One region of the Actinomadura fulvescens genome, then DNA from elsewhere that is predicted to be linked to it. Evidence: predicted binding sites of a transcription regulator. Region 1 holds the regulator's gene; the other holds the start of a gene.
What was found. The regulator HspR, encoded in region 1, represses chaperone genes until heat shock. The targets are predictions, from matches to a motif close to ANTTGAGTCNNNNNGACTCAANT.
Positions count from the first base shown of each region.

Region 2: a site for HspR is predicted at 2,094-2,116, ahead of lon (endopeptidase La). Genes of this name have one in related genera too.

Region 1 covers NZ_BAAATD010000010.1:178,625-189,940, forward strand. The annotation lists gene clpB (ATP-dependent chaperone ClpB) at 1-1,509, opposite strand, end outside; gene ABD333_RS32690 (heat shock protein transcriptional repressor HspR) at 1,526-1,972, opposite strand; gene dnaJ (molecular chaperone DnaJ) at 1,975-3,144, opposite strand; gene grpE (nucleotide exchange factor GrpE) at 3,278-3,913, opposite strand; gene dnaK (molecular chaperone DnaK) at 3,910-5,778, opposite strand; gene ABD333_RS32710 (S8 family peptidase) at 6,194-9,532, shown strand; gene ABD333_RS32715 (RNA polymerase sigma factor) at 9,611-10,255, shown strand; gene ABD333_RS32720 (CU044_5270 family protein) at 10,258-11,316, shown strand, end outside.
Region 2 covers NZ_BAAATD010000002.1:831,174-842,489, forward strand. The annotation lists gene ABD333_RS10660 (ABC-2 transporter permease) at 1-695, opposite strand, end outside; gene ABD333_RS10665 (ABC transporter ATP-binding protein) at 692-1,579, opposite strand; gene ABD333_RS10670 (GntR family transcriptional regulator) at 1,576-1,968, opposite strand; gene lon (endopeptidase La) at 2,153-4,555, shown strand; gene ABD333_RS10680 (M14 family zinc carboxypeptidase) at 4,640-6,301, opposite strand; gene ABD333_RS10685 (nitroreductase family deazaflavin-dependent oxidoreductase) at 6,368-7,915, opposite strand; gene ABD333_RS10690 (Gfo/Idh/MocA family protein) at 8,074-9,084, shown strand; gene ABD333_RS10695 (sugar phosphate isomerase/epimerase family protein) at 9,081-9,953, shown strand; gene iolC (5-dehydro-2-deoxygluconokinase) at 9,977-10,894, shown strand; gene iolB (5-deoxy-glucuronate isomerase) at 10,891-11,316, shown strand, end outside.

The DNA.
Region 1 (11,316 bases):
GTACGTCAGGCGCGCGGAGGTCTCCAGGTCGCCGTCGCGCTGGGCGCGCTCGGCCTCGCCGCGCAGCTGGTCGATGCGCTCCTTGATCTCACCGACCCGGTTGAGCCCGGCCTTCTCGTGCTCCCACCGGGCGTTGAGCGCGTTGAGCTGCTCCTGCCGGTCGGCGAGGTCCTTGCGGAGCCGCTCCAGGCGCTGCTTGGACGCCTCGTCGGTCTCCTTGGCGAGCGTCAGCTCCTCCATCGTGAGCCGGTCCACCGCGCGCTGCAGCTCGTCGATCTCCACCGGCCGCGAGTCGATCTCCATGCGGAGCCGGGACGCCGACTCGTCCACGAGGTCGATCGCCTTGTCGGGCAGGAACCGCGCGGTGATGTAGCGGTCGGACAGGGTCGCGGCGGCGACGAGCGCGGCGTCGGAGATCTGTACCTTGTGGTGCGCCTCGTACCGGCCCTTGAGCCCGCGCAGGATCGCGATCGTGTCCTCGACCGACGGCTCGCCGACGAAGACCTGCTGGAAGCGGCGCTCCAGCGCCGGGTCCTTCTCGATCCGCTCGCGGTACTCGTCGAGCGTGGTCGCGCCGATCATGCGCAGCTCGCCGCGCGCCAGCATCGGCTTGAGCATGTTGCCGGCGTCCATCGCGCCCTCGGCCGCGCCCGCGCCGACGACCGTGTGCAGCTCGTCGATGAACGTGACGACCTGGCCCTCGCTCTCCTTGATCTCGGTGAGCACGGCCTTGAGGCGTTCCTCGAACTCGCCGCGGTACTTGGCGCCCGCGACCATCGAGCCCAGGTCGAGTGAGATCAGCCGCTTGTTGCGCAGCGACTCGGGCACGTCACCCGCGACGATGCGCTGGGCGAGGCCCTCCACGACGGCGGTCTTGCCGACGCCGGGCTCGCCGATGAGGACCGGGTTGTTCTTCGTGCGGCGCGAGAGCACCTGCACGACGCGGCGGATCTCGGTGTCGCGGCCGATGACCGGGTCGAGCTTGCCCTCACGGGCCGCCGAGGTCAGGTCGACGCCGTACTTCTCCAGCGCCTTGTAGGTGTCTTCCGGGCTCTCGCTCGTCACCTTGGCGCTGCCGCGCACGTCCTTGAACGCGTCGAGCAGCGCCTGCGGGGTCGCGCCGAACTCCTTGAGCAGCTCGGCCGTCGGCCCGCCGTCGGTGGCCAGGCCGACCAGCAGGTGCTCGGTCGAGACGTACTCGTCCTCAAGCTCTTCGGCGCGGTGCTGCGCGGTGTTGATGACGCGCTGCAGCTGGCCCGACAGCCGCGGCTCGGGAACGGTGGAGCCCGAGGCCTTGGGCAGCTGCTCCAGCTGCTCGTCCACCCGGCGGCGCACCGCCTGCGGGTCGGCGCCGACCGTCTTCAGCAGGGGCACCGTCGTGCCCTCCGGAACCGTCAGCAGCGCCGCGAGCAGGTGCAGGGGCTCGACCTGCGGATTGCCCTCGCCCGCGGCCTGGCGGAGCGCCACGGTCAGCGCCTCGCGGCTCTTGAGTGTCAGCCTGTTTTCCATCGTTCGCCCCGTGTGGTCAGTCAGAGTGGCGTTCGTGCCAGATCACGACGCCCGTGTGGCGGATCGGCACGAGGTCGGTGCCCGGTGACTCGGTGACGTCGCCGCGCCGGCGCTGCTGCGCCAGCCGCGCCGCCACGGCCCGGGTCGATTCGAGCTCGTTGGCGAGCTCTTCGAGTGCCGCGTGCGCCTTGGCCAGCTCCTCGCGGAGATGGATGTTGTCGCGCTGCAGTTCGAGGATGTGCTTGATGCCGGAGAGATTGATGCCCTCCTCCTGGGAGAGCCGCTGGATCTCCCGCAACTGCACGATGTCGCGCATGGAGTAGCGGCGGCCGCGGCCCGCGGTGCGGCCGGGGCAGACCAGGCCGAGCCGGTCGTAGGTCCGCAGCGTCTGCGGATGGAGGCCGGACAGTTGCGCCGCCACCGAGATCACATAGACCGGGGTGTCGTCGCCGAACGGGTCCATGATCACTCCTCTCGGGCCTGCTGGAGCAGCTCGCCGCGCAGGTCGTCGCCGTCACCGGCGGCGCGCATCCGCTCCAGCGCCTCGCGGGTCGTGTCGTCGAGCTTCTGCGGCACCTGCACGTCGATCGTGACGAGCAGGTCGCCCTTGGTGCCGTCGCGGCGCGGGGCGCCGCGGCCCTTCACGCGGAGCGTGCGGCCGTTGGGCGTGCCCTCCGGCAGGCGCAGCGTCACCGGCTGGCCCTGGAACGTGGGGACCTTGATCTCGGCGCCCAGCGCGGCCTCGGGGAAGGTCACCGGGACCGTCAGGGTCAGGTTGTCGCCGCTGCGGCCGAACGCCCGGTGCGGCAGCACCTTGATGTTCACGTAGAGGTCGCCGGCCGGGCCGCCGTTCTCGCCGGGCGCGCCCTTGCCCTTCAGGCGGATCTTCTGCCCGTCGGCGACGCCCGCCGGGATGCGGGCCTGGATCGTCCGGGTACCGGTCGCGCGGCCGCTGCCGTGGCACGTGGTGCACGGGTCGTCGACGACGAGCCCGCGGCCCCGGCACTCGCGGCACGGCTCCTGGAAGCCGAAGCTGCCCAGATTGCGCGTCTCGTGCCCGGTGCCCTCACAGTTGGGGCACACCCGGGGCACGGTCCCGGCCTTGGCTCCGGTGCCGCGGCAGGTCGGGCACGCGGCCTCGCTGGTCAGCTTGATGGGTACGGTGACGCCGTTCATCGAACGGCCGAACGACAGCGTCACCTCGGTCTCGACGTCCGCGCCGCGCCGGGCGCGCCGTGCTCCGGTCGTCCGGCCGCCGGTCGCGCCGCCGCGGTTGAACAGGCCGCCGAAGATGTCGCCTATGCGCTCGCCGGCACCACCCGCGCCGGAGGTCCCGGTCTGGCCGAACAGGTCGCCCAGGTCGAAGCCGAACCCGCCGCCCTGCTGGCCGCGGAAGCCGCCGGGCATGGCCCGCATGGCGTCGTACTCCTTGCGGCGCTTCTCGTCGGAGAGGACGTCGTAGGCCTCGGAGACCTCCTTGAACCTCTCCTCGGAGTCGACGTCGCCCTTGTTGGCGTCCGGGTGGTACTTGCGCGCCAGCTTGCGATAGGACTTCTTGATCTCGTCCTGCGAGGCGGACTTCGAGACACCGAGGACCTTGTAGTAGTCCTTCTCCAGGTAGTCCTTGGTGCTCACGGCGCCCCGCTTTCTGCTAGTGCCACTGCGTCTTCGTCTACTGCGTCTTCGCCCGCGGCGTCTTCGTCATTCACTGCTTCTGGGTCGTTCCCGGCCCGGGTGGTTCCATAGCGGGACCACCCGGACCGGTGGGTCACTCGCCTTCGCCGCCGCTCTCGGCGTCGCCGGCGTCCGGCTCGGGCTCGGCCACCGCGACACGGGCGGGCCGCAGGACCCGCTCGCCGATGCGGTAACCGGGCTGGAGCACGTCCGCCACGCTCGTCTCGGTCACGTCGGACGAGTACGCGTGCATGAGCGCCTCGTGCACCATCGGGTCGAAGGGCTCGCCCTTCTCACCGAAACGTTCCAGTCCGAGCTTGCCGGTCACGGCCTCCAGCGCCTCGCCCACCGACTTGAAGCCGCCGGTGAGCTCGTCGTGGTCACGTGCCCGGCCGATGTCGTCGAGCACCGGGAGGAACTCGTTCAGCACGTTGGCGAGGGCCTGCTCGCGCACGGCCACCCGGTCACGCTCGACCCGCTTGCGGTAGTTGTCGTATTCCGCCTTGAGCCGCTTGAGGTCGGCGGTGCGCTCGTCGAGCTGCGTCTTGAGGGCTTCGGTCTCCTCGCCGGCCGCGGTGCTCCCCGACGCCGCGGCGCCCCCGGCCCCCGGCGCTCCGGGGGCCGGCTGCTCCGCCGGCTCCCGGACCTTGCCGGTCTCGGGGTCGATGCGCCGCTTGTCGCGGATCACCGGGCCCTCGCGCTCCTCGCCCTCGACGGGAGGGTTCGTCACGCGGCACCGCCCTTCGGCTTGTCGTCGTCCACGATCTCGGCGTCGACGACCTCGTCGTCCTGCGCCTGCTCACCGCCCTGGGCGTCGGCGGTCGGACCGGCGTCGTCACCGGCGGCCGCGGCGCCCTCGGGGTTCTGCGCGTACATCGCGGCGCCCATCTTCTGGCTCACCTGGGCCAGCTTCTCGGCGCTGGTGCGGATCGCGTCGACGTCGGTGCCCTCAAGGTTCTTCTTGACCTCGGCGACCGCGTCCCCGACCTCCTTCTTGAGGTCGCCCGGGACCTTCTCGTCGTTCTCGCGCAGGAACTTCTCGGTCGAGTAGGCGAGGGTGTCGGCCTGGTTGCGGACCTCGGCCTCCTCCTTGCGCTTGCGGTCCTCCTCGGCGTACTCCTCGGCCTCGCGCATCATCTTCTCGATGTCGTCCTTGGGCAGCGCGGAGCCGCCCGTGATGACCATCGACTGCTCGCGGCCGGTGCCCTGGTCCTTCGCGCTGACGTTGACGATGCCGTTGGCGTCGATGTCGAAGGTGACCTCGATCTGCGGCACGCCGCGCGGCGCCGGCGGCAGGCCGGTCAGCTGGAAGGTGCCGAGCTTCTTGTTGTACGCGGCGATCTCGCGCTCGCCCTGGAAGACCTGGATCTCCACGGACGGCTGGTTGTCGTCGGCGGTGGTGAACGTCTCCGAGCGCTTGGTCGGGATCGTGGTGTTCCGCTCGATGATCTTGGTGAAGATGCCGCCCTTGGTCTCGATGCCCAGCGACAGCGGGGTCACGTCCAGCAGGAGGACGTCCTTGACCTCGCCCTTGAGCACGCCCGCCTGGAGGCTGGCGCCGATGGCGACGACCTCGTCGGGGTTGACGCCCTTGTTGGGCTCCTTGCCGCCGGTCAGCTCCTTGACGAGCTCGGAGACGGCGGGCATGCGGGTCGAGCCGCCGACCAGGACGACCTGGTGGATGCCGTCGACCGTGATGCCGGCGTCCTTGAGCACGTTGTGGAACGGCGCCTTGGTGCGCTCGAGCAGGTCGGCGGTCAGCCGCTGGAACTCGGCGCGGGAGAGCTTCTCGTCCAGGTGCAGCGGACCCTCGGACGACGCCGTGATGTAGGGCAGGTTGATCTGCGTCTCGGTCGAGCTGGACAGCTCGATCTTGGCCTTCTCCGCGGCCTCGCGCAGCCGCTGGAGCGCCATCTTGTCCTTGCCGAGGTCCACGCCGTTGGCGTTCTTGAACTTCTCGACCAGCCAGTCGACGACCTTCTGGTCCCAGTCGTCGCCGCCGAGGTGGTTGTCACCGCTGGTGGCCTTGACCTCGACCACGCCGTCGCCCACCTCCAGGAGGGAGACGTCGAAGGTGCCGCCACCGAGGTCGAAGACGAGGATCGTGGCCTCGTTCTCCTTCTCCAGGTGGTAGGCCAGCGCCGCGGACGTCGGCTCGTTGATGATGCGCAGGACGTTGAGGCCCGCGATCTGGCCGGCCTCCTTGGTGGCCTGGCGCTGGTGGTCGGAGAAGTACGCCGGGACGGTGATGACCGCGTCGGTGACGGTCTCACCGAGGTAGGACTCGGCGTCCCTCTTCAGCTTCTGCAGCACGAACGCGCTGATCTGCTGCGGCGTGAAGTCCTTCCCGTCGATGGTGGTCTTCCAGTCCGTGCCCATCTCGCGCTTGACCGACCGGATGGTGCGGTCAACGTTGGTCACGGCCTGGCGCTTGGCCACCTCGCCTACCAGGACCTCACCGTTCTTGGCGAAGGCGACGACGGACGGCGTGGTCCGCGACCCCTCCGCGTTGGCGATGACGGTGGGCTCGCCACCCTCAAGGATCGCGACGACCGAGTTGGTCGTCCCGAGGTCGATGCCGACCGCACGTGCCATGTCTCTCGTCCTCCGTCGTGATGCTGCTTCGTCGGTGTCTGGTTGCTCTGTGTTCGCTGTGCGACCCGGCCGCCGTCGCCCCCGGAGGGCGGCCGACTGAGTCTCTGTTTCGCAAGGTTGCCTGGTACGGATCACGTTGTCAAATGACTTGAGTCGACCAGACTCAACTTTGCTGCTGCCCTCGTCAACAGGACGAGTGAGCCGGGTATTCCCGTTCCCGCCGGGCGCCATCCCGGGGTCGTTTTCCTCATCCAGGACGACCTCCCGCCCCGGCGTCTCCCCCTCAGGCAGGAGCCGCCACCGCGCCTGTAAGAAGGCCCTCCGTCCCGGGACTCCTTTCTGATCGACCTTGATCGCCGGGAAAGCGCGACGGCGCTTCGGGTGATCAAGGGCGGACGATCACAAGGAGGTCTGGGTGAGACGAACAGGGCGAGTCGCGGTCTGCGCGATGCTGGTGGGCGGCGGCATGGCCGTGCTACCGGCCGGCGCCGCGCAGGCGGAGCCGAGGCCACTACCGGCCGGGGCACTACCGGCGGGGAGATCATGGACGGTCACCCTGCTCACGGGTGACGTGGTGAAGGTACGGACGGTCAAGGGGCGCCCGCCACTGGTGTCCGTCCAGCCGGGCAAGGGACGGGCCAACAGGCTGTTCCACCAGTCGTTCCGTCCGGACGGGCGGGTCATCGTGACGCCGGCGGACGTGGCGTCGCAGGTGGGACGGGTCCTCGACCCGGCGCTGTTCGACGTGACGACCCTGATCCGGCAGGGGTACGACGACGCGCGCACCAGGGAACTGCCGCTGATCGTGGCCGGCGCCCCGGGGGTGCGGGCGCTCGGCGCACGGGAGGACCAGCGCCTGTCCAGCATCGGGGCCGTCGCGGTCCGGCAGCCCAAGGGGCAGGGGACACGGCTGGCGTCGGCCCTGTCGGCGCGTTCCGGCGGCGTCCGGCACATCTGGCTCGACCAGAAGGTGCGGGCCACGGCGGCGCCGGGCACTCCAAAGCTCAGCCCAGCGGCGTCCAGGGCGCCCAGGCTCGACCGCAACCTGAGCCAGGTCGGGGCGCCCAGGGCGTGGAAGGCGGGATTCACCGGCAGCGGCGTCAAGGTCGCCGTGCTCGACACCGGAGTGGACGCCACCCATCCCGATCTCGCCGGACGTGTGGCCGAGTCCAAGAACTTCAGCAAGGCCGCCGACGTCGTGGACCGCAACGGGCACGGCACGCACGTCGCCGCCACCGTCGCGGGCACCGGCAAGGCCTCGGGCGGCGAACGCAGGGGCGTGGCGCCCGGAGCCTCCCTGATGATCGGCAAGGTGCTGGACGACGAGGGCGAGGGCGAGCTCTCCGACCTCATCGCCGGAGCGGAATGGGCCGCGCCGCGATCCAGGGTCGTCAACCTCAGCCTCGGCGGATGGGAGCAGTCGGACGGCACCGACCCCCTCTCCCAGGCGATCGACAAGCTGACGGCGGCACACGGGTCGTTGTTCGTCGCCGCGGCGGGCAACAGCGGCGGGCTGGCGGACATCTCCACGCCCGCCGCGGCAGGCTCGGCGCTCACCGTCGGCGCGGTCGACGGCAAGGACACGCTGGCCGAGTTTTCCTCGCGGGGGCCGCGTCCCGGCAGGGCCGCGATGAAACCGGAGATCGTCGCGCCGGGAGTGGACGTCGTCGCGGCGCGGGCCAAGGGCACGACGATGGGCGAGCCGGTGGACGCCCGCTACACGGCCGCGTCCGGGACGTCGATGGCCACGCCCCATGTCGCGGGCGCGGCGGCCCTGCTGGCACAGCGGCACCCGGACTGGAACGCGGCGCGGCTCAAGGCCGCGCTGACCGGCTCGGCGGACCCGGCCAAGGGCGGCGACGCGTTCGAGCGCGGCGCGGGACGCCTGAACGCGGGCGCCGCCGTCACCGCGCCGGTCGTGTCGTCGACCGGGGTGATCGATCTCGGCTCCGTCGAGGGGACCCGCGCGGTCGAGCTGAGCTGGACCGGGCGCAAGGCCACCGACCTCGCGCTTTCGGCCAAGCTGATCCGGCGCCGGGGCGGGGTCGTGAACGGCGCGCTGAAGCTCTCGGCGCCGACGGTAAAGGTGCCCGCGAACGGCACGGCCACGGTCGGCCTGAAGATCGACGCCGCCAGGCTGAAGAGCAAGCCGGGCCTGTACGTGGCTGAGGTGACGGCCAAGGGCGGGCCCCGGACGTTCGTCACGTTCACCGTGGAGCCGCCCGGCCACACGCTGACGATCAAGGCGACACCGCTGCCGGGCACCCCGGACGGCGCGTTCTCGGCCAGCCCCAACATCACGAACCTGACGGACGTGACGTCGCCGGTCCCAGAGGTGGAGATCGGCGCCGACGGCACCGGGACGGTACGGCTGCCGCGCGGGCGCTACAGCGTGATGGGCCAGGTCGTCGACGGCACCGAGGGGAAGCTGCGGGCCGCCCTGGTGGGAGACCCGGACGTCATGCTCGACCGCGACCTGACCGTCACGTTCGACGGCGCCGCGGCCAAGGAGATCAAGGGAAGCGTCCAGGGCCGGGACACCAAGACCACCATGTCCTACGGATTCTGGTCCCAGGGGAACGGCCAGGCTCTCTGGGGAGGCGGCTGGTTCACGTTCGAGGGCGACAACGAGACCGTCTACGCCCAGCCCACCGAGAAGGTGAGCACCGGCACGTTCAACGCCTATGTCGGGTTCCGGCTGGCCGCGCCGGGCAACGTCTGGGATCTCCAGGAGCGGCTCGGCGACCGCTTCCCCGCCGACCCCTCGTTCGTCGTCACGCCCGCCGTCCAGTCGAGGATGGCGCGCCTCGACCAGCGGTTCGCCGCGATCGATGGCGACACCACCAAGCCGGTGGGAGAGAAGCGGTACGGCATCACCCCGGAGGGCTTCATGATCCACGACGCCGCGAGTGACGCGCCCGCAGGGACCACCCGCACCGACTACATGTCGGCCGGGCGCGGCCTCCTGTGGAACGACGAGGCATTCCCCGGCGCGATGGACGGCTGGGTGGACCAGGAGCCGTTCTACGAGCGCGCGCCCGGCAGCCGGGAAACCAAGACGTGGGGCCGCCAGCCGATGCGCCCCGGCCCGTACTCGGCGACCGCCGTCTCGCCGAGCTTCTGCTCACCGCCGCCGTCGGTCAGGTCGCGCGAGGTCATGACCGTCTACCTCGTCGACCTGCAGACCCGCCCGGACGGCTTCGACTGCGGCCTGCTGGACGAGCCTGACCCGATCAAGCGGACGATGACCCTGTACGCGGGGAACCGCAAGGTCGGAGAGGCGAGCGCCCAGGGCGCCCGGTTCCCGGTCCCGAGGGCGGCCACCACGTACCGCCTCCGCTATGACAACGACGCGTCCGCCAAGCTGCCGGTCTCCACGCGTACGTCCACGACCTGGACGTTCAAGTCCGCCGGCCCGTCCGGCACCGGCACCGTACGGCTCCCGCTCCTGACCGTCGACTACGACCTCGGCCTCGACCTGCGCAACCAGCCGGTGGGCAGGCCCGCCGTCTTCACGGTCGCGCGCGTCAAGGGCGGCGGCACGGCGAAGGTCACCGGCCTGAAGTTCTGGACGTCGGCCGACGACGGCAGGACGTGGACGCCCGTCACCGTCAAGGCCCTCGGCGGCGGCCGGTTCTCGGCGCCGCTCCCGGCCCCGGCGAAGGGCCAGTCGATCTCGCTCCGCGTCGCCGCCCGCGACGCGGGGGGCAGCGCCGTCGACCAGCGGATCATCAAGACCTACAACATACGCTGACCCTCCGGAGCGAAAGGGATCGGTGTTCGCGGCGGAGTAAGGAGTGACAGCCGGACACATGATCCCGGAGGGTTCCCCATGACCTACCCCGTGGATGCGCCGCCCGACGACGACCGGACATCGGAGTCAGGGGCGGCGCATCACGCGCATCACGCGCACAACGCGGACGAAATACCGAACGCTGAGGACGCGCGGCTCATCGCCGCGTCGCTCCGCGACCCCGAGTGTTTCACCGCCGTCTACGACCGTCATTACACGATCATCTATCGCTACGTCGCGGGCCGCCTCGGGCCGCAGGCCGCGGACGACATCGCGGCCGAGGCCTTCCTGGTCGCGTTCCGGCGGCGCCGGAGCTTCGACGCGGGCAAGGGCACGCTGCGGTCCTGGCTCTTCGGCATCGCGACCAAGCTGGTGTCCCAGCACCGCCGCGCTGAGACGCGCCGCTTCCAGGCCCTCGCCCGGGTCGGGTCGGACCCCGCGATCGGCAGCCACGAGGAACGGGTCGTCACGTGGGTGACCGCTGAGGGCCTCCAGCCGCAGCTCGCCCGGGCGCTCGCCGCCCTGTCGGCGAAGGAGCGCGATGTCGTGCTCCTCGTGGCGCTGGGCGACCTCGGCCATGACGAGATCGCGACCGCGCTCGGCATCCCGTACGGCACGGTCGGCTCCCGCCTCAACCGCGCGCGCCGCAAGCTGCGCGCCGCCCTCGAACTGGAAGGTCTGTAGCGATGGACGACATGCGGATGATCAGCACGCTGCTCGACGAGCGGCCGTCCGAGCGGTCGGTCGAGGAAGGGCGCGCCCGGCTGGAGCGGGAGATCACGTCACCGAGGCCCCGGTTCTCGATGCCGCGCTGGAGGATCGCGGTCCCGGTGCTGGCCACGGGCACGGTCGCCGCGGTGACCGCGATCGCGGTCGGGATGTCCTCCGGCACCACCCCGCGAGCGCCCGACGGCTCCGACGGTTCCGACGGCTCCGTCTCGGCGGCGCCGATGTCGGCCCGTACGGTGCTGCTCTCGGCGGCGTCGAAGGTCGAGAGGGCATCGCTCGCCCATGGGAAGTACTGGCACGTGGTGACGCAGGAGCGCTTCCTCATGACGTCAGGGAAGAGCCAGTACGACACGAGCTCGCAAACGGGATGGTGGGACGCCGGTCCCGGACGCGAGGCCTGGTACGCCGAACGCGGCCTGGGCACCCGCTACCTCGGTCGCGCGCCGCACGGCGGTCCCGTGATCACCCAGGAGAGCGGCAAGCCGCGGCCCGAACGCACCACCGACAGCGGCCCGACCGGCTGGACGAAGGTCAAGGTGCCGGGCGGCCATGCGTTCCGGCTCCAGGAGTGGGGCGCCCTCACGCCGCCGGACGTGCGGAGGCTCCCGGGAGACCCGCAGGCGCTCAAGGCCTTCCTGGCGCGGGCGCTCAAGCGGCTGGAGAAGGCCGAGGGCGGCAGGGTCGACCCGGTGGAGTGGCTCTTCAGCAACGCGCAGAAGATCGGCACCACGCCCGCGTCGCCGAAGGCGATCGGCGCGACCTACCGGCTGCTCGCCACCGACCCCGGGCTCCGCGTCGTCGGCCAGGTCACCGACCCGCTCGGCCGGAAGGGCACCGCCATCGCCCGCCAGGTCGTCAAGGGCGGCCAGTACGAGGAGTGGCTGGTGCTCGACCCGGCGACCGGGCGGGTGCTCGCGCACCAGGACGTCCGCAAGCCCGCGACCGTGACCGGCTACCACGCGATCGTCTCGTACGGCTGGACGGACACGGTCCCGGACTACCCGCTCGGCAAGATC
Region 2 (11,316 bases), on a different contig from region 1:
ATGTCGATCTTCGCCTCGGGCAGCTGGACGGTCGCCGTGACCGGGGGAATGAGGTGGGGTCTGACCAGCAGCGGCATGGCGACCTGGACCGCGGCGAACACGGTCAGGGTGATGGCCATGGCGGGCAGCGTGCGGCGGATCAGGATCCCGATGGTCACACCGAGGGCGAACGCGAAGGCCGCGTAGCCGATGGGAACGATGCCGCGCGCGTCGAACAGCAGCGGCCCCATCCGCGGGAAGCCGGGGGAGTTGGCCGCGGCGGCCTTGTCGATGGGACCCGACCACCAGGTCACCGCCAGGGTGCCGAGGCCGGCGGTGGTCATGGAGGCCAGGCCGACGAGCAGGAGCTTGACGGCCAGCCAGCGGTCGCGCGTGATGCTCTGGTTCCACACCAGCCGGTGGGTGCCGGCCTCCAGTTCCCGGGCGATCAGCGGTGCTCCCCAGAACAGCCCGATGACGGCGGGCAGGACGAGCACGATCGCGGTGACGGCGAGGAAGGGCACCTGGTGGTCGTGGAAGAACGACTGGAGGTAGTTCGAGCAGCCGTTGGCCTGGGTGGTGCACGTGGCGATGCCGGAGGAGTAGTCGTCGGCCATGCCGGGACCGGTCAGGGCCAGTACGGTGGCGAGCGCGGCGAGCGCGGCGGCCGTCATCGCGGCCGCGGCGCGGAACTGCCGCCAGGTCAGCCAGATCATCGCTGCACCTCCAGGGTGGGCCGCCGCGTCTCGGTGCGCTGGTCCATGTAGGCCAGGACGAGGTCTTCCAGGTTGAGCCGTGTCACCGTCCACGCGGGGTCGTGGATCGCCGCCTCGGTGCGCACGACGAAGGTGCTCTGGCGTTCGGTGTGGCTGGCGGTCACCAGGTGCTGGTCGGAGGGGAGCCGGCCGGGGTCGCGCCGCGGCCCCGTCAGCCTGTGGTGGGTGGCCAGCAGATGGTCGACCTCGCCCGCGACCCGTACCCGGGAGTCGACGAGCACGACCAGGTAGTCGCAGACGCGTTCCAGGTCCGACACCAGGTGGGAGGACAGCAGCACGCTGAGCTGGTGCTCGGCGGCGGCCTCCATCAGCCCTTGCAGGAACTCGCGCCGCGCGAGCGGGTCGAGGGCGGCGACCGGCTCGTCCAGCACCAGCAGCCGGGGCCGCTTGGCGATGCCCAGGGTGAGGGCGAGCTGGGCACGCTGCCCGCCCGACAGCCTCCCCGCCTTGCGGCCGGGGTCCAGGCCGAGCCGCGCGATGCGGTCCCGGGCCAGCGCGTCGTCCCACCCGGGGTTGAGCCGCGCCCCCAGCCGCAGGTGCTCGGCGATGGTCAGTCCCGGGTACGTGGGGGTGTCCTGGGCGACGAAACCGACCTTGGCCAGTTGCGCGGGGCCGGACCCGGGCCGTTCTCCCAGCACCCGGATGTGGCCCGCCGTCGGCGTCAGCTGCCCGACGGCCAGATTGAGCAGCGTGGTCTTGCCCGCGCCGTTGGGACCGACCAGCCCGGCCACATGCCCGTCGGGAACGTCCAGGTCACAGTCACTGAGCGCCCAGCGGGACCCGTACTTCTTGCCCAGGCCCTCGGCCCGCAGGACGGCGGTCACGCTATGTCCTGCTGAGCGGCGGACCGAAAGGTCGTCATGAACAACGCCTCGATGCTCTCCTCGTCCAGCCCGGCCAGCCGAGCCTTGGCCAGCCACCGCCGCAGGTCCTGCCGCAACGGCTCGTGCGCCGCCAGCGACGCGCCGGCCAGCGTCGCCGTCACGAACGTGCCCACCCCCGGCCGCGCCGCCACCAGCCCCTCGTGCTCCAGCTCCCGGTAGGCCTTCAGCACCGTGTTCGGATTGATCGCCAGCCGCGCCACGACCTCCTTCACCGTGGGCAGCTGATCACCCTCCCGCACCAGCCCCAGCCGCAGCGCCTGCCGTACCTGCCGCACCAGCTGCAGGTACGGCGACAACCCCGACCGCTCGTCCAGATAGAACTCGATCACGGAACCCCCATATATCTAGGTTCCTAGTACTATAGATTCCTAGAGTGGTGGTGTGTCAACCGGTGAGATGCCAAGGTGATCGCTGAGAGCGAACGTTGCTGAGGAAACAAAAACGTGCTCCGTTTTCTTGAGTGTGTATGACTCAACCTTCGGGTGGGGTTCCTACGAGACTTTGGAGCTGAGCATGAGCGAGACCCTGACGCTGCCGGTGCTGCCCCTGGACGACGGGGTTGTTCTGCCGGGCATGGTCGTTCCCCTTGATCTCTCCGAGAGCGGCGAGGTCCGGGCGGCCATCGAGGCGGCGCGCGCCGTGGCGCAGTCCAAGGGGCCGGGCATCCGGTCCGCCGTCAAGCCGCGGGTGCTGCTGGTGCCTCGGCTCAACGGGCAGTACGCCGCGGTGGGAACGCTGGGCGTGATCGAGCAGGAGGGCCGGCTTCCGGGCGGGGAGCCGGGGGCCGTGGTCCGCGGTGTGTCGCGGGTGCAGATCGGCACCGGGACCACCGGGCCGGGCGCCGCGTTGTGGGTCGAGGGCACCGAGATCGAGGTGCTGCCCGCCGGCGGGCGCGCGGACGAGCTGGCCAAGGAGTACAAGGGCCTGGTGAGCGCGATCCTGCAGAAGCGGGGCGCCTGGCAGGTCGTCGACGTCGTGCAGCAGATCGACGACGCCTCCGTGCTGGCCGACAACGCGGGGTACGCGCCGTACCTCTCGATCGAGCAGAAGATCGAGGTGCTGGAGACCCCCGACGTGGTGGAGCGGCTCAACCTGGTGATCGGCTGGGCGCGCGACCACCTCGCCGAGCTGGACGTGGCGGAGACCATCCGCAAGGACGTCCAGGAGGGCATGGAGAAGACCCAGCGCGAGTTCCTGCTGCGGCAGCAGCTGGAGGCCGTCCGCAAGGAGCTGGCCGAGCTGAACGGCGACCCGGCGGACGAGGAGGACGACTACCGGGCGCGCATCGAGGCCGCCGACCTTCCCGAGAAGGTGCGCGAGGCCGCGCTCAAGGAGGTCGACAAGCTCGAACGCTCGTCGGACGCCTCGCCCGAGGGCGGCTGGATCCGGACGTGGCTCGACACGGTCCTCGACATCCCGTGGAACGAGCGGACCGAGGACTCCTACGACATCGCGGGCGCGCGGGAGATCCTGGACGCCGACCACGCGGGACTCGACGACGTGAAGGAGCGCATCATCGAGTACCTCGCCGTGCGCAAGCGGCGCGCTGACCGCGGTCTCGGCGTCGTCGGCGGGCGCCGGTCCGGTGCCGTGCTGGCGCTGGCCGGTCCTCCCGGAGTCGGCAAGACCTCGCTGGGCGAGTCGGTGGCGCGGGCCATGGGCCGCAAGTTCGTGCGGGTCGCCCTGGGCGGCGTGCGGGACGAGGCGGAGATCCGCGGGCACCGGCGCACGTACGTGGGCGCCTTGCCGGGCCGGATCGTGCGGGCCGTCCGCGAGGCGGGCTCGATGAACCCCGTCGTGCTCCTGGACGAGGTCGACAAGGTCGGCGCCGACTACCGGGGCGACCCGACGGCGGCGCTGCTGGAGGTCCTGGACCCCGAGCAGAACCACACGTTCCGGGACCACTACCTGGAGGTCGAGCTCGACCTGAGCGACGTGCTCTTCCTGGCGACGGCGAACGTCATCGAGGCGATCCCCGGGCCGCTGCTCGACCGCATGGAGCTGGTCCAGCTGGACGGCTACACCGAGGACGAGAAGGTCACGATCGCCCGCGACCACCTGCTGCCGCGCCAGCTGGAGAAGGCCGGTCTGGAGCCCGCCGAGGTCGCGTTCGAGGACGGCGCGCTGCGGCTGCTGGCCGGGGAGTACACGCGGGAGGCGGGCGTCCGGTCGCTGGACCGGTCGATCGCCCGGGTGCTCCGGAAGGTCGCGGCGAACGTGGCGCTGGAGAAGGCCGAGCTGCCGATCACGATCGGAGCGGACAACCTGAAGGACTACCTGGGACGGCCGCGGTTCACGCCGGAGGTCGAGCTCAGCAAGTCCGAACGGCGCACCGGCGTGCCGGGCGTCGCGACCGGGCTGGCGGTCACCGGCGCGGGCGGCGACGTGCTCTACATCGAGGCGTCGCTGGCCGACAAGGAGACCGGCGACACCGGCGTGACGCTCACCGGGCAGCTCGGCGACGTCATGAAGGAGTCGGCCCGGATCGCGCTCAGCTACCTGCGCTCGCGCGGCGCGGAGCTCGAACTGCCGGTCGGCGACCTGAAGGACCGCGGCGTGCACGTCCACGTGCCCGCCGGCGCGATCCCGAAGGACGGGCCGAGCGCGGGCATCACGATGACCGCCGCCCTGGCGTCGCTCCTGTCGGGGCGGCCCGTCCGGTCGGACGTCGCGATGACCGGCGAGGTCTCGCTGACCGGGCGGGTCCTGCCGATCGGCGGGCTCAAGCAGAAGCTGCTCGCGGCCAGCCGCCTCGGCATCACGACCGCGATCGTGCCCAAGCGGAACGAGCCGGACCTGGAGGAGGTGCCCGCGGAGGTGCTGGAGAACATGACGGTCTTCGCCGTCAGCGACGTCCGTGAGGTGCTGGACCTGGCCCTGGAGCCGGCCACCACCGACGCCCCCGTCAGCGTCTGACCGTTCCACGAACGCCTGTGCCGGGCCCTCGTGCCCGGCACAGGCGTTCTCCGTGTCCGCGGCCCGGAGGCCGGACCGCGCCCGTCAGCAGCCTCTGAGGTCGGCTTCGGCTGTCTGGCCGCGTGCGACGGACACGGTGACCGTCTTGCGCACCTTGCCGAACGCCGAGCACGTCAGCGTCCACGACTCGGGAAGCAGCACGCTCTCGTACTGGCTCGGCCGCAGCGACGGATTGACGTCCCAGCTGAACCGGCCGCCCGGGAAGTGGAACATCGACGAGGTGACCGTGGTCGGCACCGGCAGCGCCGGGCCGGTCGTCCCGTCGGGATTGCGGACGGCGGACGAGTCCAGGGTGAAGGGCTTGGTGATGGTGAGCGTGCGGCCCGCCGGAGCCTTGCCCCTGATGACCGAGTGCAGGGACCGGTCCGCGGCGCCCTCGAAGGCGGCCAGGAACGCCTCGCGGACGTTGGACCCCTTGTAGATGCCGGTGCCCAGATACTGGTCGACCACGTACTTGTACTCCGGGTGGAAGAGGTAGGCGCCCTCGTGGCCCGGCGTGTTCTCGAACGTGAACGCGAACGTGCCGGAGGAGTAGAACGCCATCTCCTCGGTGGTGCCGGAGGCGTCGTAGTAGACCTCGGGCCAGGGGCCGGTCTGCCAGCCGGTGTGACCCGCGATCTTCCGGCCGAGCGCGTCGTACGCGGCCTCCTCGGCGGGAGTGGGCTCGTTGGGGGCGCTGGGCGCGCGCAGCACCCTGGCGTCTGGGGTGTGGTTGCTGATCGCGACGGTGATCTGGCGCGAGGTCAGCAGCGCCCGCATGTTCTGGATCTCCGGCTCGGAGAACGGGGCGGCGCCCCGGTAGTTGCTGGTCGTGGTGGAGAAGCCCGCCCCCGGCCCGCCCCAGAACGCGCCGTAGTTGCGGTTGAGGTCCACGCCCTTGGCGAAGTTGGCCGGGTCGGCGCACTGCTCGCGGGTCGGTACCTTCCCGTCCTCCACCCGGCAGTTCTTACGTTTCTGCTCCTGCACCAGGCTGCGCGACATCTCGTACCCGTCCGGGTTGACGATCGGCACGACGACGAGCTTCGCCCGGTCGAGCAACGAGGTGACGCGGCGGTCCCGGTAGTCGTTCTTCAGCATGTCCCAGGCGAACTCCATCGTCAGGTCCACCGTCGGCCACTCGCGCGAGTGGTGCATCCCGGTCAGCAGGAACGACGGCTTGTGCCCGGAGGCGTGCACCCGGTTGGAGATCTCCAGGCCGTAGACGTCGGTGCCGAGCAGCGACTTGTGGGGGAGCTTGAAGCGCCGCACCCGGTCCGGATAGCGCGCCGCGATGCGCCGGAGCTCGTCGTTGGTCTCGCTCAGCGTCCGGTAAGTGACGCGCCCGGTCGGCAGCCCGGAGCGTTCACCGCGTACGGCCTGGGCGTCCTCGGCCGCCCGCGCCCGCCGGTTCGCCGCCGCGACGTCGGCGACCAGGAGCGTCGGGACGAAGCCCGCGGTGCGCAGCCGGCGCTCGTCCGACGGCCCGTACAGCAGCAGCTGGGCGCGGCCGGGCCGGATCGTCATGATGTCGAGGTCGGTGCCGGCGAGCCGCTCGGCCTGGCCGGCGTCCGTCACCTCGACCCGGACGAGCGTCACCTTGCCGTCGGCGGCGAGCGGGGAGGGCTGGGCGTTCGCGGCCGGAGCGGTGACCAGACCGGCGACCGCGACCGTGAACGCGGCGATCGCGGCGATCTTTGGACGTCTCATGCGTGATCACTATTCGCGGGGCGAATCACCCGCGTCAACGGCGAAGATTTCAGAGTTGCAGAGTTTTCAACGGGCGCCGGGACCGAGGTCAGCCTTGGGCGTGAGGCGGAAGATTCGCAGCTGACGATCGACGCGTTCGACGTAACGGTCGTACACCGGCCAGACCTTGAGGAGGTCCGGCCACACTTCGGCGCGTTCGGCGTCGTCGAGCGGGCGGGCGGTGACGGCCACCGTCCGGCCGCGGAAGCTCACCTCGGCGTCGGGGTTCCTGAGGAGGTTGCCGGTCCAGGCCGGGTGCTTCTCACGGCCGAAGTTGGAGCCGACGACGATCCAGGTGCCGTCCGGCTCGGGCATGCAGGCGAGCGGTGCCTGCCGGGGTTTGCCGCTCACGGCGCCCGTGGTGGTGAGGACGAGGCTGGGCACGAGCGCCTGGCCGAGCAGGAAACGGCCGCCGCTGACCTTGTGCAGGGCACGGTCGAGCGGCGGCACGATCTTCGGGCCGATCCTGGCGAACAGGGGGGAGCCGGAGACCCGCTGCATGATCGGGCCGATCGTGCGCTGGACGAGGGTGGGCATCTGCTGCTCCTTGCGGGCGGTGTCCGGGGCGAGACGGCCGGCCTTGCGCGCGTCGAGGTGGCCGGCCGCGGCCAGCCAGCGGAGCCCGTCCTCGACGGTGTCGCGGGCCGGCCGCAGCGTGAGGCCGAGGGCGTCGAGCGCGGGCCGGTCGTCGGTCGGCACGAGCTTGACCATGAACTCGGCGGCGTCCCGGGTCAGCGGATAGTCGAACGTCTTGACGCGCTTTGCCAGGTCAAGCGCCGAACCCAGGCCGAGCATGACGGAGCCGGGCACGGTGAGGCGGCGGCACTTCACCCCGGTGAGGTCGTCGCAGAGGTCGGCGCACTCCGGCCAGGTCAGATAGTGGCCGCCGAGCAGCCACCGTTCGCCGCCCCGCCCGGCGGTCACCGTGCGCGCGACGGCCTCGGCGAGATCGCGCACGTCGATGATCGAGACGCCGCCGCGCGGCATCGGCCAGGCCTTGCCGAGGGCACCCGCGAGCCCCTCCATCAGGGCGTCGAGCGTCGGCTGGCGCGGACCGCAGACACCGCCGGGGTAGAGGATCGTGACGGGCGCGCCCTCGTCCTGGAGCGCGCGCACGTAGCGTTCGGCCTCCAGCTTGGACCTGCCGTAGTCGGTACGGGGCGCGGCGAGCGGCCCGTCGGTGGTGATGACGGGCCCGGGCGGCGGAACGAAGACGGCGACGGTCGAGATGTGCACCACCGGGCCGAGCCCGCGCGCCACGGCGCCGCCGACGACGTTGCGGGTGCCGGTGACGTTGACCTCCACGATGTCCGCCTCGCGGCCGGTGACCCCGATCGCGGCGGCGGCGTGGACGGCGGCGTCGCAGCCGTCGAGGCCCTCGGCGACGGCGGCCTCGTCGAGCATGTCGCCCGGCACGAGCTCGACGTGCTCGGCGGGGACGCCGATGGCGTGGAGGACCTTGGCGGTCTTGCCGGGGTCGCGGACGAGGGCGCGCGGGTGGTGCCCGGCCGCGAGCAGGGCGGCCACGGTGTAGGACCCGACGAAGCCCGACGCGCCGGTGAGGAAGACCCGCATGCGATCAAACTAGCGTTTGGTCGGGTAGCCCGGCAATCGGCGGGCCCTCCCGGTTTCGGTCGTCTTCTTATGCCGTCAGTGCGGGTGCCGGCCGTTGACGGTGCTGGAACGCTCCATCACACTCGGGTCCCACCCAACCGCCACCCGGGAGGGGGCTCATGAGAATCGCCCTGGCCGGCGCGGGGCGCATCGGCGCCCGCCACGCCGCCGCGCTGAGTGAACTGCCCGAGATCGATGCCCTGCTGGTGGCCGACGCCGATCCGCGGCGGGCCCGTGACCTGGCCGCCAGGGTGCGCGGCGCACGGGCCGTCGACACCGTCGAGGAGTTGTTCGCCGCGGGGGCCGACGGCCTGGTGGTGGCCGCCGCGACCGACGCGCACGCCGCGCTCGTGCGCTGCGGGGTGGCCGCCGGGATCCCGGTCTTCTGCGAGAAGCCGCTGGCCGCCACGCTTGATGGAACGTTCCAAACCGTGGCCGCCGCCCGGGCCGCCGCGATCCCCGTCCAGGTCGGCTTCCAGCGCCGGTTCGACGTGGGTTACCTCGTGGCACGGGACGCCGTCGCGTCCGGGCGGCTCGGCTGGCTGCACACCGTGCGGTCGTGCAGCTTCGACCCGGCGCCGCCGCCCGCGGGCTACATCCCGGCCTCCGGCGGGCTCTTCCGCGACTGCGTGATCCACGACCTCGACTCCATCCGCTTCGTCACCGGCCGCGAGGTGGTCCGGGTCATGGCGATGGGCGCCAACAAGGGCGACGAGGTGTTCCGGGCGAACGGCGACGTCGACACCGGGACCGCGCTCGTCACGCTGGACGACGGCACCCTGTGCACGGCGTCGGCCACGCGCTACAACGCCGCCGGCTACGACGTGCGGCTGGAGGTCTTCGGCTCCAAGGACAGCGTCGTCGCCGGGCTGGACGACCAGACGCCCGTCACCCCCGTGCCGGAACGCGACGGCCGGTCCGGGCATGCCGCCGAGGCCTACAGCGGCTTCCTCGAACGGTTCGCCGCCGCCTATGACGCCGAGCTGCGCGCGTTCGCCGACCTGGTCGCCGGGCGGCGGAGCAACCCCTGCCCGCCCGAGGAGGCGCTCGAAGCCTGCTATCTGGCCGAGGCGTGCGAGCTCTCCAGGCACGAGGGCCGGGTCGTCGAGATCGAGGAGGTGCGCCGATGAGGATCGCCGGAGCCCCGATCTCGTGGGGCGTGTGCGAGGTGCCGGGCTGGGGCCACCAGCCGGCGCCCGGACGGGTCCTGGCCGAGATGCGCGACCTCGGCATCACCGCGACCGAGCTCGGTCCCGCCGGGTTCCTGCCGGCCGGACGGCGTGAACGCGACGAGCTGCTCGCGTCGTACGGGCTGGAGCTGGTCGGCGGGTTCGTGCCCCTCGTGCTGCACGACCCCGCGCACGACCCGGTGCCGGAGGCCGAGCGCGCCCTCGACGACCTCGGCGGGGGCACGACGCTTGTGCTGGCGGCGGTCACCGGGCTCGACGGGTACGACCGGCGGCCGGCCCTGGACACCAAGGGCTGGTGCACGCTGCTGGCCAACCTCGACGCGATCTGCGCGCTGGCCGCCGGCCGCGGGCGCGGCGCCGTGCTGCATCCGCACGTCGGCACGATGGTCGAGGGCCGCGGTGAGATCGAGCTGGTCCTCGGCGAGTGCGGAATCCCCCTCTGCCTCGACACCGGGCACCTCCTCGTCGGCGGCACGGACCCGTCCTGGCTGGCCCGCACCGCCACGCCCCGGATCGCGCACGTTCATCTCAAGGACGTGGACGCGCGGCTCGCCGGCCAGGTTCGCGCGGGCCACACCGGATACACCGAAGCGGTCGCCGCCGGGATGTACCGGCCGCTCGGCCGCGGGGACGTTGACATCGCCGGGATCGTCCGCAGTCTGGAGAGCGCCGGTTACGAAGGCTGGTACGTCATGGAGCAGGACACCGTGCTCACCGCCGAACCCCCGCCCGGCGCCGGGCCGTGCGCGGACGTACGCGCGAGCCTGGACTACCTGGCCGAGGCGTGCCTGGCGGAAGGGGCGCCGTGACGAGCCGGTACGACCTGATCACCATGGGCCGGGTGAGCGTGGACATCTACCCGCATCAGGTGGGCGTCCCGCTGGAGGACGTCGAGACGTTCGGCAGGTACCTCGGCGGCAGCCCCACCAACGTGGCGGTGGCCGCCGCCCGGCTCGGCCGCCGCGCCGCGGTGATCACCCGGACCGGCGACGACCCGTTCGGCCGGTTCGTGCACCGGGCGCTCCGGGGGTACGGCGTGGACGACCGCTTCGTCACGGCGGTGCCGGGGCTGCCGACGCCGCTGGCGTTCTGCGAGATCTTCCCGCCGGACGACTTCCCGCTCTACTTCTACCGGTACCCGAAGGCCCCCGATCTGGAGATCAGGCCGGAGGAACTGGACCTGGACGCGATCCGTTCGGCGCGGATGGTCTGGGCCACGGTGACCGGCCTGTCACAGGAGCCGAGCCGGACGGCCACCCTGACCGCGCTGGCCGGGCACACGGGACGGACCGTGCTCGACCTGGACTACCGGCCGATGCTGTGGTCCGCGCCCGAGCACGCACGGCGCTGGGCGCGGGCCGCGCTGGAGCACGCGACGGTGGCCGTCGGAAACCTGGAGGAGTGCGAGATCGCGGTAGGGGAGCGGGAGCCGCGCGCCGCCGCCCGCGCCCTCCTCGGCCGCGGCGTCGAACTGGCGGTCGTGAAACGCGGCCCGGAAGGCGTCCTGGCCGCGACCGCCGACCGGATGGTGGAGGTCCCGCCCGTACAAGTGAAGGTCGTGAACGGGCTCGGCGCCGGGGACGCGTTCGGCGGCGCCCTCTGCCACGGCCTGCTCGCCGGATGGGAGCTCGAACGCGCCGTCGCGTTCGCGGGAGCCGCCGGCGCGATCGTGGCCTCCCGGCTGGCGTGCTCCGACGCCATGCCGTCCGAGGCCGAAGTGAACGAACTCCTGCGAGAGGCTTCGACATGAAGCACCACCTGCCCGCCGGAACGACCGCCGACGAGCCGTACGGCCTGGTCGTCACGCCCGAGACGGCCGGCTGGGAGCACACCGCGCTGCGCGTCCTCGAACTGCCGGCCGGCGGCGCGCACACGTTCGGCACGGGCGAGTTCGAGATGATCGTGCTGCCGCTCTCCGGCTCGTGCCGCGTCACCTGCGACGGCGAGGTCCTGGAGCTGCGCGGGCGCCGCACCGTCTTCACCCGGGTCACCGACTTCGCCTACGTGCCGCGCGACGCGCAGGTCACCGTCACCGGCCGGGGGCGGTTCGCGCTGGCGGGCGCGCGGTGCCGCGAACGGCTCGTCCCGCGCTACGGCCCGGCGGGAGGGGTGCCGGTCGAGCTGCGCGGCGCGGGACCGGCCAGCCGCCAGGTCAACAACTTCGGCACGCCC